Regions from separate parts of the Paenibacillus sp. A3M_27_13 genome, predicted to be linked through region 2. Evidence: predicted binding sites of a transcription regulator. Region 2 holds the regulator's gene; each other region holds the start of a gene.
What was found. Region 2 encodes Rex, which represses fermentation and respiration genes when NADH is low (regulators of the CRP and FNR family bind a similar motif). Its sites were predicted from a motif close to TTGTGAAATATTTCACAA; they were not measured.
Positions count from the first base shown of each region.

Region 1: NLX82_RS23545 (phosphoketolase family protein) is a predicted target of Rex. The motif match lies at 1,733-1,750, and genes of this name have one in related genera.
Region 3: adhE (bifunctional acetaldehyde-CoA/alcohol dehydrogenase) is a predicted target of Rex. The motif match lies at 2,325-2,342, and genes of this name have one in related genera.
Region 4: NLX82_RS21905 (DoxX family membrane protein) is a predicted target of Rex. The motif match lies at 2,441-2,458, and genes of this name have one in related genera.

Region 1 is NZ_JANAVE010000009.1:178,950-183,171, reverse strand. Features, by position in the region: gene NLX82_RS23555 (glycosyltransferase family 2 protein) at 1-499, opposite strand, end outside; gene NLX82_RS23550 (GntR family transcriptional regulator) at 852-1,574, shown strand; gene NLX82_RS23545 (phosphoketolase family protein) at 1,869-4,222, shown strand, end outside.
Region 2 is NZ_JANAVE010000001.1:453,426-457,647, forward strand. Features, by position in the region: gene NLX82_RS02070 (cell wall elongation regulator TseB-like domain-containing protein) at 154-678, opposite strand; gene NLX82_RS02075 (amidohydrolase) at 716-2,017, opposite strand; gene NLX82_RS02080 (redox-sensing transcriptional repressor Rex) at 2,004-2,657, opposite strand; gene dinG (ATP-dependent DNA helicase DinG) at 2,702-4,222, opposite strand, start outside.
Region 3 is NZ_JANAVE010000001.1:615,747-619,968, reverse strand. Features, by position in the region: gene NLX82_RS02920 (hypothetical protein) at 1-217, opposite strand, end outside; gene NLX82_RS02915 (DODA-type extradiol aromatic ring-opening family dioxygenase) at 536-1,303, shown strand; gene NLX82_RS02910 (Crp/Fnr family transcriptional regulator) at 1,443-2,159, opposite strand; gene adhE (bifunctional acetaldehyde-CoA/alcohol dehydrogenase) at 2,418-4,222, shown strand, end outside.
Region 4 is NZ_JANAVE010000008.1:47,863-52,084, reverse strand. Features, by position in the region: gene NLX82_RS21920 (inorganic phosphate transporter) at 1-402, opposite strand, end outside; gene NLX82_RS21915 (DUF47 domain-containing protein) at 417-1,031, opposite strand; gene NLX82_RS21910 (DUF3048 domain-containing protein) at 1,220-2,314, opposite strand; gene NLX82_RS21905 (DoxX family membrane protein) at 2,564-3,082, shown strand; gene NLX82_RS21900 (hypothetical protein) at 3,296-4,219, shown strand.

The sequences.
Region 1 (4,222 bases), on a different contig from region 2:
TGATTGGAGTAATTTCGTTCGCTGCTTCATAGTCAGCATTCCATAAGTTGGACTGCGTAAGTATGTTGCGACATTGTTCTTTTTCTTCAGGAGAAAAGTCAGGGTAATAATGGGTAAAAGCATCGTCCCATGAGTGAGGAATGCCTGAGAGCACAGACTTGGGATATTTACGGTGATAACGGCTCACGATCCTAATGAATTCCGGTAATACTACAAAGTCAGCGTCGCAGAAGATGATGTATAGCCCTTTTGCACGGCGCAGTCCCAAATTTCGAACGGCAGATCGACCGCGTTGTTCCTGATGTGACACATAGATAAGAGGATAGGATGCTTTGAAGCCTTCGACCATTTCTTTCGTTCCGTCTGTAGAACCGTCATCAGCTACAATGACTTCAAATAGTTGCTTTGGATAGGTTTGTGTCTCAAATGAAGCGAGTGTGAGCAACAATTGCTGGGCTCGATTATAGGTTGGAATGATGACGCTGTAGCGGATAGCCAATATGATCTCCCCCCCACCATTCTTATTAGAAAACGTTTGAACAAGATGAATAATAACAATGTATTCAAGGATTTTAGCCTGGTCTAGTCAAACATCCCTCAAGGTTCGAAACAGGCTTGGTCTTATTACTGATGCTAAGGTGGGGGTTCTGTATTTTCTGCTGTTTTGCAGGTGCGTTCAGTGGTGTTATATATGTGTAATCATGGTATTATGCATAGAGATGTAAAGTAAAAGCGACGGCGCTTCCTATCCGCTGAAAGCCCGCTCAGCAAACAGAAACAAACATGAGATGAAATGGGCAAGTTATGGTAAACTATATAGAGTTATAGAAGACCTGAAAGAGGAGTACTATATGACACAATTTGTCTATAAGCAAATTATTGACGATCTCAAGATGAAAATCTTTGCGGGAAAGTTTGCAGATATGAGATTGCCAGATGAACGTAGTCTTAGTGAGACTTACCAGGTTAGTCGTAGTTCAATTAAACGTGCTCTGACTAAAATGGAGAATGTCGGAATTATTTTCAAAAAACAAGGTTCCGGGACATTTATTAATCCATTATACATAAGAAATGAATCTATCTTTAACTACGAAGGCTCTAATCTAGGGGTCACTGATAATTTTCAAATGCATGGTAAAAAGCCTAAGATCAAAGTATTGAGTTTTGAGGTCATTCCGCCAACAGAAGAATTACAGCGCGATTTGTTCTTGGAGACTCATGATTTTGTTTACAAAATTGTTCGCTTACGTCTGTTTGATGATGATCCTTTTATGATTGAAACGGGCTATATCCCCATTAAAATTGTCCAGAATTTAAATCAGACAATTATCGAGGGGTCCATTTTTAATTATTTGGAAGACTCCCGGAACTTGGCCGTCACCAAATCTTTTTTATCCATTTTTGCAGAACCGTCTCAAGAGAATGATCAAAAGCTGCTACATTTAAATGAAAATGAGCCTGTAGGTATTATGGAAGGTGTGTTCTTTTTAGATAACGGTACGCCATTTGAGTTTTCTCATATGCGATTTCATTACAAATATTTGAAATTTAATACCTTTGTATCGGTTCACTAATGATAAGACTGGAGAATTCTCCGGTCTTTTTTTTATGGTTTTGAAAAAAGGATTGAAGCCTGCAATTACCTCGTTTATTACAAATTTTATTGGTTTATACTTCTATATATTTTAATGTAAGAGCTTTTTTACTGTCTTTTTAATTTATATTTCATAGTATGTTCAAAATTTCACAAAATTGGACCGTATCACTTGTGAAAAAGGTTGAATTAAATTGGCGTAGCGTTATGATGGACATGTAGATGAAATTTCCGGAAATAAATTACAAACAAAACTACTTAGGGAGTGGACACAATGTCATTATCACCCGTGTTAGCAGATTATTCATCTAAAACATATTTGGAAAAACTTGATGCATATTGGCGTGCAACGAACTACATTTCGGTAGGTCAGCTTTATTTAAAAGATAATCCTTTGTTGAGAGAACCTTTAAAAGATTCAGATGTGAAAGTTAAGCCTATTGGACACTGGGGCACAATTCCGGGTCAAAACTTTATTTATGCACATCTAAATCGTGTTATTAATAAATATGATTTGAGCATGCTTTACATTGAAGGTCCTGGTCACGGCGGCCAGGTTATGGTTTCAAATTCTTATCTGGATGGTAGTTACACTGAAATCTATCCACAAATTACGCAAGATATCCCAGGTATGAAGAAATTGTTCAAACAATTCTCTTTCCCTGGCGGTATTGCTTCACACGCTGCTCCTGAAACACCTGGATCTATCCATGAAGGTGGAGAATTAGGCTACTCCCTTTCTCATGGTGTAGGTGCCATTTTGGATAATCCTGATCTAATTTCGGCTGTTGTTATTGGTGATGGCGAAGCTGAAACGGGTCCATTAGCCGCTTCGTGGTTCTCTAACAGATTTATCAATCCCATCACAGATGGTGCAGTGCTACCAATCTTGCACTTGAATGGCTTTAAGATTAGTAACCCAACGATTATGTCTCGTCAATCGAAAGAAGAATTGACCTCATACTTTAAAGGTTTGGGTTGGGAACCGTTCTTTGTTGAAGGTGAAAATCCGGATCACATGCATCCAGAAATGGCGAAAGTATTGGATACGGCCATCGAGAAGATTGAAGCTATTCAAAAGAATGCGCGTGAAAATAATGACCTTACTCGTCCGGCGTGGCCGATGATTGTCTTCCGTTCACCTAAAGGCTGGACGGGTCCAAAGGAATGGGACAACGTGCCGAATGAAAATTCATTCCGTGCCCATCAGGTTCCAATTCCGGTTGATCAAAAGAATATGCAACACGCACCTGCTTTGTTAGAATGGCTGAATAGCTATAGACCAGAGGAATTGTTCGACGAAAACGGTCGTTTAAACTCTGAGCTTGCTGAAATTCTGCCTACAGGCGATAAACGTATGGGAATGAACCCTGTTGCGAATGCGGGTAACCTCATTAAAGACTTGAAATTACCGGATTTCCGTAACTATGCGCTGGATAATTCCGTACCTGGTAAAGTGATTGCGCAAGATATGTCGGTTTTAGGGAAATACGTTAAAGATGTGGTTCTTTTAAATGAAGAAAATCGTAATTTCAGAATCTTCGGACCGGATGAAACGATGTCTAACCGCTTGGCTCCTGTTTTTGAAGTAACCAAACGCCAATGGATGGACCAAATTATTGAACCTAATGATGAATTCTTATCATCCTATGGCCGCGTAATTGATTCTCAATTATCCGAACACCAAGCTGAAGGATTGCTGGAAGGTTATGTATTAACAGGTCGTCATGGTTTCTTTGCAAGTTACGAAGCCTTCCTGCGTGTGGTTGACTCGATGATCACCCAACACTTTAAGTGGCTGCGTAAAGCAACGGATCAAGGATGGCGTGCAGATATCCCATCATTGAATGTCGTAGCAACCTCAACAGTGTTCCAACAGGATCATAATGGGTATACACACCAAGATCCAGGCTTGTTAGGTCATTTGGCTGATAAAAAACCAGAATTTATTCGGGAGTATCTGCCAGCGGATGCCAATTCATTGTTGGCTGTTTTCGACACCATTTTAAATGACCGTCAAAAGATCAATTTGATTGTTTCGTCTAAACACCCACGTCCACAATGGTTTAGTGCTGATGAAGCGAAAGAATTGGTGGACAAAGGGTTGAAGATTATTGATTGGGCAAGTACAGATCAAGGTGGGGAACCTGACCTTGTCATTGCTTCTGCTGGTACAGAGCCAACTATTGAAAGTTTAGCTGCGATTTCCATTTTGCATGAAAAACTGCCTGACTTGAAGATTCGGTACATCAACGTGGTAGATTTGCTGAAACTGAGAAGTCAAAAACTAGACCCGCGTGGATTATCCGACGCCGAGTTTGATCATTTTTTCACAAAAGACAAGCCAGTTGTTTTCGCTTTCCATGGTTACGAAGGTCTGATCAAAGATCTGTTCTTTGATCGTCACAACCATAACTTGCATGTACATGGTTACCGTGAGAATGGCGATATTACGACACCATTTGATATGCGCGTATTGAATCAGATGGATCGCTTCGATCTAGTGAAGGAAGCTGTTCTAAGCTTACCTGACGCTGAGAAGTATACCAACATTGTGGATGAAATGGATGCTACGGTTAAGAAACATCATCAATTCATTCGCGAAGAGGGTATTGATTTACCAGAGGT
Region 2 (4,222 bases):
ATAGGTAAAGATGCTTCACTGGCTTTCAGCCAGCTTTACGGCATAGCAAAACTAAAAGACGTAAATACGATTTTTGTCGTATTTACGTCTTTTTCTTGAGTTTTTAATCATTTACTAGTCATTCATTCAACATTTGCCAATCCTCACACCAGCTCAGTTATTGGGCAAAGTATATTTCACACCCGTCGCTACCCCATCTGAGAAACGATAAAAGGTGTAGTAATGATGACTTCCATCATCGTAAAACAACTGCCACACATATTCGCCATTGAACACACTCGGCTGAAGCCTTACAATTTTTGCACCTGGAAGCTGCTGCTGAATTATTGCCGTCATTTTTTGCTCATCGACTCCGTTCTTCAGCAACTCGGTGTGAACACCGCTATTATCTGCGACAGGTACGTTAGGTTGTCCTTCCACTTTTTGAAAAGGAACCCACACCATTATATTTTCATTCTGTGCATTTTTCCCTTGAACCACCCAATATACCTGATCCCACACAGACTTCCATGTTTGAGTCGTGCTAACCAGACCACCTGATTGCTTGGCCTTAATGATAGCGGCATTTTTCTCAGCCACCTGGTCTTGAGTAACATAGGAATAATACCAGAAAATGCTGACCAGGATCAGTATCACGGCCAAAATGGCGACCGCTATCCATTTTTTCTTATTTTTCAAACCTGTGCTTCCTCTCTAAGGGGATGTGACACCTAAATTAGCGCGACAGCAGCCCTTCAAAGGCGGCTTGTGCCTCATGTTTGATACGTTCCTCGTCCATAGTCAGGCATTCGCCGTTTTTCACAACCTGGCGACCGTCTACCCACACATGAGCCACGTCCTTGGCGCTTGCAGAGTATACCGCATGGGAAATAAGATCTGTACGCGGCAAGAAATGTGCCTGATTCAGATCCAACGCGATAAAGTCAGCCTTGTTGCCTGCTGCCAACGCTCCTACTTCTTTTAAACCAATCGACTTTGCACCGTATTCTGTTGCCAGACGCAGCGCTTCACTTGCAGGAACTGCCGTAGGGTCACCGGATACACCCTTGTGAATAAGTGCCGCCAGACGCATTTCCTCGAACATATCCAGGTTATTATTGCTGGCAGGACCATCCGTTCCGAGAGAAACAGTAACCCCTGCACGCAGCAATTCAGGCACTCTGGCCACACCACTTGCCAGCTTCAAGTTGCTACCAGGATTATGTGAAACCGCTACACCACGTTCAGCCAGTAAAGCTATTTCTTCGTCGTTCAAATGAACGCCATGGGCAACAAGCGAAGGACGGGAGAAAAAGCCAAGCTTATCTAAGTGTGCAACTGGACGCAAACCGTAGTCGCGTACGTTTTGCTCCACTTCGGCGATCGTCTCAGACATGTGCGTATGCAGTGGCAAGTCCAGATCATGCGCAGCTTGTACGAATTTTTCAATAAACGCAGGTGGACATGTGTATGGCGCGTGCGGAGACATCATCGTTGTAATACGCCCGTCTGCTTTACCATGCCAGTTACGCGCAAAAGTCACGGCCTCAGCCAGCTTGATTCGCTGTTCTTCTTCCGAGCAAAGTCCAATTGCTCCACGCATCAGACTTGCACGAATACCTGACTCTTCAGCTACACGAGCCACCTCATCCATATGATCGTACATATCCAGGAAGGTCGTTGTTCCACCTTTCAGCATTTCCAGCACAGACAAGGACGTACCCCAGTACACGTCCGTAGATGTAAACTTGGCTTCCATAGGCCACATTTTCTCCTGAAGCCATACTTGAAGTGCCAAGTCATCTCCATGCCCACGCAGCAGAGACATCGCCGCATGACCATGAGTATTAATCAGACCAGGTAAAAACAATAGCCCCTTACCATCGATCGCTTCCGTCTCTTCCTCACCCGCAGGCAAAGTTTCGCCAATATAAGTAATACGGCTATCCTCCACAATCATAAAACCATGGACTACCCCAGCTTCTGATCCATTTACGGCAAAAGAGCCGTTTTTAATCATCCATTTATTCACTGTCATATTGTGTTTCTTCCTTTCCGTCCTCCAAATAATAAGCGAGGCTAAGCAAATCAGTTGTAAAGTCTGTGGCATGAATCCGAATGTTGGCCGGTGCCTTGAGAGTAGTCGGTGCAAAGTTCAGGATCGCTCCAATTCCGCTCTCAATAAGCCTGTCAGCCACGTGCTGTGCTTCAAAATCAGGTACGGTAATAATCCCGATTCGAATGTTTTTTTCTTTCACAGTCGCTTCCAGTTCATCCATCGGTTGAACGACCAATGTATTGATCTTGGTCCCTACCTTATCCGGAAACGCATCAAATACTGCGACAATCTTCATATTGTCTTTTAAATAAGCGTTATAATTCGAAAGGGCTTGCCCCAGATTACCCGCACCGACCAATACGACATTAATTTGCTGGTCGATTTTCAGGATATGGCGTATTTTCTCAATTAGATAAGAAACATCATAACCGATACCCTTCCGACCAAAATCTCCAAAATAGGCGAGATCTTTACGGATTTGGGCCGGGTTCAAATCTAGCCTCTGTCCCAACTCTTGAGAAGAGACCGTAGCCACCTCCCGTTTGTGAAGTGCATTCAGATAACGTAAATATACGGGTAACCTCCGTACGACAGCCTCTGAAATTTTATCTGATTTCATACTTGCTCCCCCTAATTGTAACGAACATACTTAGTGTCCGTCCGTTATGCCTCTGTCTCCGGGGCGGATTGGAGCCATTCGGCGATGCGGGGCACCATTTGCTCCGATGGCATATGCTCCATTTTTGGTCCCGGTAACGAGTACAAAAAGTGCTTTCCGTAATAGGATTCGATCACACGCGTATCGTAAACGATAACGACCCCGTGGTCACTCGCTGTACGTACTAACCGACCAAATCCCTGTTTGAAGCGAATGACCGCTTGTGGTACAGACAGCTTCATAAATGGATTCTTCTTCTGCTGCTGAAGCAGCTCGCTTTTTGCCTCCAGCAACGGGTGATTCGGCGGTTGAAACGGCAAGCGAACAATGGCCAGACAAGTCAGAGCCTTTCCTGGAATATCGACGCCTTCCCAGAAGCTGCTGGTTCCCAGCAATACAGAAGCTTTGGCTTCCTGAAAACGGCGGGTTAGCTTGCTGCGACTCCCACTGTCCACACCTTGTCCCAGCACAGTAATTTCGCTGGATGCTAAGGCCTCTTTGAGCGGCTCATACACTTGCCGGAGCATCCGATAGGAAGTAAACAGAACGAGCATTCTCCCCCGCGTCGCCTGAGCAGTCGCTCCTAGAGAGCTAACGAGCATATCTACAAAGTGTGCATCTCCTACACTGCCCTTCACGCTTGGGAAATCCCGTGGAATGACCAGCAACACCTGATCCCTGTAATTAAAGGGTGACGGGAGCTGCGAAGTCATCAGCCGCTCTTGATCTGCGGCCTCCTGCAAGCCGAGCTGATCGATCATGTACTGAAACGACTTATCTACCGATAAGGTAGCAGACGTCAGAATAATGCTTCTTTTTTTGTCAAAAAACATTTCTTTCAACTGGCGGCTCACATCGACGGGCACCGCATAAAATTGCAATGATTTACTACGGAATTGCCCACTCGCTTCGAGCCAGTATACGGTTGTTTCATCATCGAGTCGGATAAAAAAGCGCAAATTTTCTCGGATTCCCGCCAAATCCTTGAGCAGACCCGTGATATCTGTAATAAGGCTATCTGCCGCATAATCGTCATGTTCTTCCTTGACGTCCAGCATCAGCTTGTCGCCCTTACGCAAAATTTCGCTCATCGTTACATATAGCTGATTTTCCAAAGCCCCCGCCTGATCCCACTTTGCAGGCTTGGCCGAAGGTTTGAGACGGGAAGAAAACTGTCCTGTTTCACCCGGTGTCGCATCGCTTCGCTCTGGCAACATGCCAAACAGCTTGTCGCTTAGCAGGTCCCAAGTTTCCTTAACCTCTAACACGAGCGGATACATCTGGTCGATGGTTGAAGCCCAATCCGCCGACTTCTCGTGTCCCGATTTTGCCAACTGTTGACGAAGTGAAGGCAGTTGTCCATTCTTGCTGTCTTTGAACAGTCGCGTCAGTGTATGCACGAGTGTGAAATATTTCATATGCATACCTAGGTGCTTACCAGCTACTTCCTCCAGGTGATGGGCTTCATCAATCACCAGATGTTCATAGCTCGGCAACAACTGGTGACTGGCTTTGACGTCTGTGAA
Region 3 (4,222 bases), 160 kb from region 2:
CCGAACGGAATGTACCCAAGCAGGAATGGCAAAGTCTTCCTGCATAAATGGGGGAACGGCAGGATTCACAAGGATAATCAAGCTGACTGTATGTGGAGGGAAACTTGCCTGCTCTTACCCAATCTGTGAGCAATTCTATAGGTGTGCCGGTTACGTCACTGAGCTGACGAGTATGAGTAGAAGGATGCTTCCATAGATAGTTAGAACAGCGGTCCAAGAATATATTTTCTTCCTGAATACAAGAACTACACAGGTTTCTAAGGTTTTGACGAAAAACGGAACCGCATTTTGGGCAATTAGAAGTATGTATCTCCATAGAAACCAGTCCTTTGTATCGGAATATAGTGAAATTTTAAAATTTATTAGTTATATATTACTATGACCTTATACCTATATCAATCTTTATTTATGGAATCTCTGATCTTTAAGTGTATGTTGAAATCTGTGTTGACATTACTTTGTTACTTATGTATTATTACTTACATAAAGTTACTTAATGAATAAAATAAACTATTACTGATAAGGGGATCTTTATATGATGCCATCTTTATTTTTGGCCCACGGCTCACCGATGCTTGCTATTGAACAGACGGACTATACTTCATTTTTAGAGCAACTGGGGAAAAGCATTCGCCCTAAAGCGGTTGTTATCTTTACTGCTCATTGGGAAGCGCAAACGTTGACGATCAGTTCGATGGATGACGTGTACGATACCATTTATGATTTTGGCGGTTTCCCACCGGAACTGTACACGGTGAAATATCCAGCACATGGTTCTGTGGAACTGGCCAATAAGCTGGAAAAATTATATGAAGAAAAGGGCATTGACGTACAAACTGACCGGGTGAGGGGACTGGATCATGGATCCTGGACATTGTTGCATCGTATGTATCCTGAGGCAGACATTCCGGTAGTTCAGATCTCAGTAAATCCATATCTTTCGCCCAAAGCACAATATGCCATTGGTGAAGTGCTGCGTGGACTGGGAGAACAAGATATTCTGGTCATTGGCAGTGGAGTGACTGTTCATAATCTGCGTATCGTCAAATGGGGGGAAACGAAAACAGAACCTTGGGCTATAGATTTTGATGATTGGATTATTGAAAAAGTTCAAAGTAGAGATATAGAGGCTTTGGATCACTATGAAAGCGAAGCACCGTATGCTCGCCAGGCCGTACCAAGAGCAGAGCACTTTGTACCGTTGTTTATTGCAATGGGGAGTGGCAATCCTGCAAACAAAGCCAAGGTCATCCATAGAAGCTATGAGATGGGGAATTTAAGTTATCTATGCTTACAGTTTTAAAAAGTGTGTTGCCAGAAGAAGGACTAGTGTTAAAATGCTTCGCAACTGCTTCTGTATAAGTAGAGGAGTGGAAATAAATTAGGGAGTGTTATAAGCTATAATGGCTTATAACACTCCCTTTTAAATAAAAAACGATTTATTATATGCGGCAAATCTCACGAGGGCACAATTCACAATGACATACGCCTTGCAGCATTTCCAAATCCTTGACAACAATCATGCCATTATCATATTCAACTGCATTTTTCTTACGTAGATCACTAAGCATCCGGTTTACGCTTTCCCGAGTCGCACCGATCATATTTGATAAGTCAGTATGAGTAATTTTTTTATGAATCAGGATATGTTCGCCGTGAGGCTCACCATAGGTATTGCATAGACGGATGAGTGTTGAACATAAAGCGCCAGGCTTGCCGTACATCATCAAATCGCGGAACTTAGTCTGAGTAATGCGATGATGCGAACCCATCCATTTCATAAAGTCAATCGCAAAATCACAATGCTGGCAAATAAGTAGCTCCAGATCTGTATGATCGATTACGCCAATATCACTGTCTTCCAGAACCTCAGCAGAAAAGGAATGCTTAGTACCGAAAAATGGATCGGCTTGACCAACAAGATCGCCGCTTTGATACATATATAGAATAAGTTCCTTACCCTCATCCGTTGTTTTGGTTACTTTCACGCGTCCGCGCTTAATATAAAACAGCTTATCCGCTGTATCTCCTTCCCAGAACAGATGCGAGCTTTCTGGCATAACTCGATCTTTCATCATCACTTGCAACCGGTTGAAGCTGGCCTCCGAGAAGCAACAGGTGTTGCCGCGGGCTTCCATTACATTTGTAGGGTTTCTCATCGTCCATTTCCCCTTTGTATCCTATGTTTTTTATCTGCAACTTGATCAATTCAAATTCATTATATACCTGCGCAATGCGTTTTTGGGGCAAGAAGAGGGGGTAAAAGTGGCAGAATTCCAAACTTTGTGATTTAATTCACTTCATAAAATAAAATTTTAAATAGATTGTGAAAAAAATCACAATATATCTTGAAAAGCTGTGTTACGATCAGTGCGTGAACAAGAGATAGTACACGAGATAACAGGAGGATGAGGGAAATGGCTGTTAAAAACGAGGTTATCCAAAAAGAGCAAAGCGCAGAGCAGTATATTCAAACGCTGATTGACCGGGGGAACCGGGCACAGCAAGCTTTCATGAGTATGAATCAGGAACAGATTGACGAAATCGTACAAGCTATGGCACTCGCAGGGATGGATAAACACATGTACCTGGCGAAGTTGGCTGTTGAAGAAACAGGACGCGGTGTGTACGAGGACAAAATCACCAAAAACATGTTTGCAACAGAATATGTCTATCATAGTATCAAAAATGAAAAAACCGTCGGTGTCATTGAAGACAATGATTTTGACAGTTTTCAAAAGATAGCAGAGCCAGTCGGCATTATCATGGGGATCACTCCAGTGACAAACCCGACTTCGACTACGATGTTCAAAGCGTTGATTGCCATTAAAACACGTAACCCAATCATTTTCGGTTTCCATCCATCTGCTCAATCGTGTAGTGCGGAAGCAGCCCGCGTCTTGCTCGAAGCAGCCGTCAAACATGGTGCTCCAGCTGATTGTATTCAATGGATTGAAGCTCCATCGATGGATAAGACAAATTCACTCATGAATCACCCGGATGTGGCTCTGATTCTGGCAACTGGTGGATCAGGCATGGTTAAGGCGGCATATAGCTGCGGTAAACCTGCTCTGGGTGTAGGCCCAGGTAACGTGCCTTGCTTTATTGAAAAAACAGCAGACATCAAGCAGGCCGTGAACGATCTTATCCTCTCTAAATCTTTTGACAACGGTATGATTTGTGCTTCCGAGCAAGCGGTTATTATCGAAGAGCCAATCTTCGAACAAGTGAAAAAATTGATGATCGCTAACGGCTGCTATTTTGTAAATAAAGAAGAAGCAGCTAAGCTCACTCAAGGAGCTATGAATGTCGAGAAATGTGCAGTGAACCCAGCAATCGTCGGGCAGTCTGCTGTGAAAATTGCTGAAATGAGTGGTATCACAGTACCAGCAGGAACTAAAATTTTGGTCGCTGAGATTGAAGGGGTAGGAACAAAATTCCCATTGTCTGCGGAAAAATTGAGTCCTGTATTGGCTTGCTATAAAGTGAAAAATGCGGAACAAGGTATTCAACGCGCTGCTGAAGTCGTGGAATTCGGGGGCATGGGCCACTCGTCCGCTATTCATTCGAACGATGAGGACGTTATCGCTCGCTTCGCAAACCGTCTGCAAACAGGACGTATCATTGTAAATGCACCTTCCACACATGGTGCGATTGGCGACATTTACAACACCAATCTTCCTTCGTTGACACTCGGTTGCGGTTCGTACGGTCGTAACTCGACTTCGTCGAACGTATCGGCAGTCAATTTGATTAATGTGAAAAGGGTGGCGAAACGGACGGTGAATATGCAATGGTTCAAAGTACCTTCCAAAATCTATTTTGAAAAAAATTCGACACAGTATCTTGCTAAAATGCCTGATATCACACGTGTAGCCATTATCACGGACCCTATGATGGTAAAACTGGGATATGTGGATCGTGTTATTCATTATCTGCATCAACGCCAAACACCGGTAGCTATCGAAGTGTTCTCTGAAGTAGAGCCAGATCCATCGACAGTTACGGTAGAACGTGGTACAGAAATGATGAGACGTTTCCAACCGGATTGCATCATCGCACTGGGCGGCGGTTCGCCAATGGATGCGGCTAAAGGCATGTGGATGTTCTATGAATATCCAGATACTGATTTCAATAACTTAAAACAAAAATTCATGGATATCCGTAAACGGATTTACAAGTACCCACGTCTGGGCCAAAAAGCACAATTTGTAGCTATCCC
Region 4 (4,222 bases), on a different contig from region 2:
GATGAAGCCGCTCCAGTTTAATTTATCCGATCCCGCACCTACATACACCGCTCCAGCCAATGCACCAATCAATGCATGAGAAGAGGATGAAGGAATACCGAACCACCAGGTTAAGAGGTTCCAGATAATCGCAGCGATCAGCGTCGCAATGACGATATCAATTCCATTCGTAAGCTTGGTTGGATCAGCGACACTTCCACCAATGGTCTTCGCAACCCCTGTAAACAATATTGCCCCGAGAAAGTTCATGACCGCAGCCATAATAATCGCACGTCGCGGGGTCAATGCACGGGTCGATACCGAAGTTGCAATCGCGTTCGCCGTATCATGAAAACCATTAATAAAATCAAATGCAAGAGCAAGAAAAATAACAATACCCAATACCAATAAACTTGTATCCATGTAAAAGGACTCCCTTACGAGTTACGCATAATGATGGATTCCAGCATATTTGCAACATCCTCGCATGAATCCGTTGTCGTTTCAAGGCGTTCGTACAATTCTTTGCGTTTAATCAGTTCAATAGGGTCAGTTACAGTTGCAAACAGGTTTTTAATGCAAATACGCAACAATTCATCCCCCTGATTTTCCAAATCATTCAGGCGAATAGTGTATTCACGAATGGCCAGCAATTTTTTCTGTGAAAGCAAATGCACAGCTTTCTGAATTTCGTAAGCTGATTGACGCAAAATATCAGCGAACTGCACAATATACTCGTCCGGCTCCGTAATATTGTACATATAAAAACGAGAAGCCGTCGCTTCAAGACCGTCCAACACATCATCCATGGTTGTTGTCAGTTCCATGATGTCGTCGCGTTCCAACGGCGTAATGAAGGTCTTGTTCAGCTCAGTAATAATCGTGTGTGTGTAATCATCACACTTATTTTCATACTTCTTCATTTCATTTGTAAACAAAGTTACATCCTGAAGATTTGAAGTATGTTGGGCAAAATAATCGGCTGCTTGCACGATCGTATCTGCCATATTTTCCAACGTCTCGAAGAATATATCCTTTTTCTTCAATCTCATAACGATTACCCCTTTACGAAAATATCCGCAACCTGTTTCGACTGCAATAGACAACCTTTGCTATCTTATCACACTCATCAATGTTTTTGTAATGTTTGTAAAAGCAAATTTAATGATATACGTATACATTGCCCGACATGGAAGGTCATTATCCGACATTTTTTCCCTAAAAAGGTGTATTTCGTTTTCTAATTTGCTTCTATGGTTACATGTTCCTTTAGTGAAGTATCTGCAGGTACCACATGTATATAGGATGTACCTGGTGTTAACGGGATTTCAACCCCATTTTTCATAAAACGAATCGCATCACCTGGTGTATGTTGCCACTCAGCCTGTATTAACCGTCCTTGTCGAAACACCATGGCCTCTCCGCTACCGTCCAACTCAACACTTAATCTGCCTACATCATCCAACGTTCGATGTCTAGCGCTCATCACAATGACATTGGCTGCTGAGAGCTGTTGGTTATTATTTTGATCCACATGTGACTTTTCGTTCACAAAACGCTTATATTGTTGATCCGCTGGATCATAGGTATAAGATACCCGATAGCTTTTAAGCAAAAACCGAATTTGTAAAGATGATGCAGTCTCGTCCACCATAACTGGGGTTTCACCGGATTTGAGGTAAGAATATACTGGAACGTCCGTCTGCTTGGCATACCCTTTACTATCGCTTCCTTTGCGCAGTCTGTTCACGTCTGTGTATAAATTATGTGGAGGACGACGATCTTTGCTTCGCCAGAAGTAAGCCCCTCCATTTGAAATCTCATCCAGATGTTCCTTCCGCTGCTGCTGTAAAATCGCATAGGCATCTGTGCTTCCTCCTGCGTGTATCGGCAACGCACCATAGGTTTCGCCCAGCTCAATCAAATACGGTCGAATGCTACGGACCGGTCCGATCTTTACATCTCCGCCATGACTTTGGAAAAAAGCGACCAGACGGGTAATCCCACCTTCTGCAAGAACTTCATATACCATGTCTGCCTGGCTAAGTCCTGCCTGTGGACGTGCAGCCGGAGCATTGTTGATCATGACAGCGAGCGGTCGCTCCAAAACTGGCTGCTCCACCGGAAGACCGGTGAGCGGAGCTGTAAATGCCGGAATAGACTGCTCCTTCGGCGGTTCAAGTGCCTCCTTCTCTGTTTCTTGCTTGGTCAGTTGGGGAACGGATTCAGATTCACCCGTATTGGACATAGCAGAACAAGACATCAGCGTCATGCATAACAGAGCTGAGGCCATCACACGCAACCAATGATTTCGTTGGGAAATGGGCCCGGACAAGTTCATCCCTCCACTTAGTTATTTTTCTCATTATAAGCTTTATTTCCTGTTTTTGTCTTGATTGAAGCATGACCAATCTATAGAATACTTATCTGAAGACATTAAAATTTAAAAAATATTTAGACTTTGTGATTTTTATCACAAATAACTGTAACTGAACCTACTACAATAAAGGTGTAGCAAAGATGATCATCCCCAACAAAATGAAATACAACCAACATTATAGATTAAGAAAGAGGAGTGGTTTGAATGTTTAACAGCTGGTTACGTGAGAACAAAGTCGCAATGTGGTTGCTGACTGTAGTACGGGTTTATCTAGGGTATGAATGGATGACCCACGGACTTGAAAAGCTGACAGGTGGATTCGATGCAGGCGGATTTATCTCGGGGGCCATTGCTAAAACAGGTGGAGACCATCCCGCTGTACAAGGCTGGTGGGGATCGTTCCTCGAAGCCTTTGCCCTGCCGAATGTAGGTTTGTTCAACGTCCTGATCCCATTGGGTGAGTTCTTGGTAGGGGTTGGCCTGCTTCTCGGTACATTGACTACACTGGCTGCTTTGATGGCTATGGTTATGAACTTCTCGTTCCTGTTCTCGGGTACAGTAAGCACCAATGCAATCTACCTGCTGTTTGAAATCTTCCTTGTAGTTGCTGGTGCAAATGCCGGAAGAATTGGCTTTGACCGTTGGGTACTGCCCTTCCTGCGTGGACTGTTTCGTAAAAATAAAGATACCTTTCCAGCGGACCCTAGTCGAAAAATAGCTTAAACATCCCAAAATAACCGTTATCCTCCGGGTAATGGTTATTTTTTTTGTGCTGTTATGCTCACAAGAGGTCTTTCAGCTCCTTCTAACTCGAACTCTTTTATCGGATTCATCATCCCCCCAAACGTTTACAAGTTGGATACAACATGGAATGCTCACGATACATTTACCCTATACACTACAGTTACATCAAAGAACGTAATGGAGGGTTATATCATGAAAAAAATTACCAAAGCCTATCTCATGCTCGCAGCCGTAACTTTCACAGTGCAGACTATGGGATTGGGATATACGACATCAGTCAAAGCGGCGACGTCTACTACGACATCTCAGGCAGAAAGTGTACAACTTATCTCCAAGACCTTCGAGCAGCTACTACGCCAACCCGACAAGCTACCTCAGGCATTCACTTATTTGCAAAAGCATATTCAATCCATTCCAGCCTCTCAAGCTACCATCATGGTGCTTCATCTGGAAAATGCGCAGAAACAGCAATTGGATTCCTATGCAAAGACCTTATACCCGGCCTCTGTTCAAACCAAAATAAATCAAATCTATAAACCCGGTGATTCGTTCACAAATGTAATCATCCGTTCAAGCGATGTGAACCTGAAAAAGTTGCTAACTCAAACAAGAGATGCCGGCTACAAACTTGAAACTGCAGAAGGCATGTACTACCCAGTCATCAACTATGAAAAATATAAAGTCTTCGGGAAGCACACCACGACAGATATCCGCAGCTATATTGACATCATGGCGATGGAATCCGGACAGGCGGCTACCAAGGATGCCGCGCTCCGTATCGGCTATCAACAGTTAGCCGGACGAGTGCTGGCACAGGAGGCATTTTTAAACCAATATCCTCATTCCAACCGTACACAAGCTATAAAAAAATTGCACGATCTGTACTTCTTCTATACTTTCTATGGCACGAACAATACGCCATTATTCGATTATGATACCGGGAAGATTCATCCGAATGCGAAAAAAGGGTATCAATTCGTCGTTCAACGTAATATGGATTCGAAGAGTACCTACATTCAAAAGCTGAAAGCATTTATGACACTGTTGGATCAAAATGGAGATCAGCGTACTACGCAGGTATCCACTTGGCTTAAAAAGAACGTGCCTTCTAATTAATCA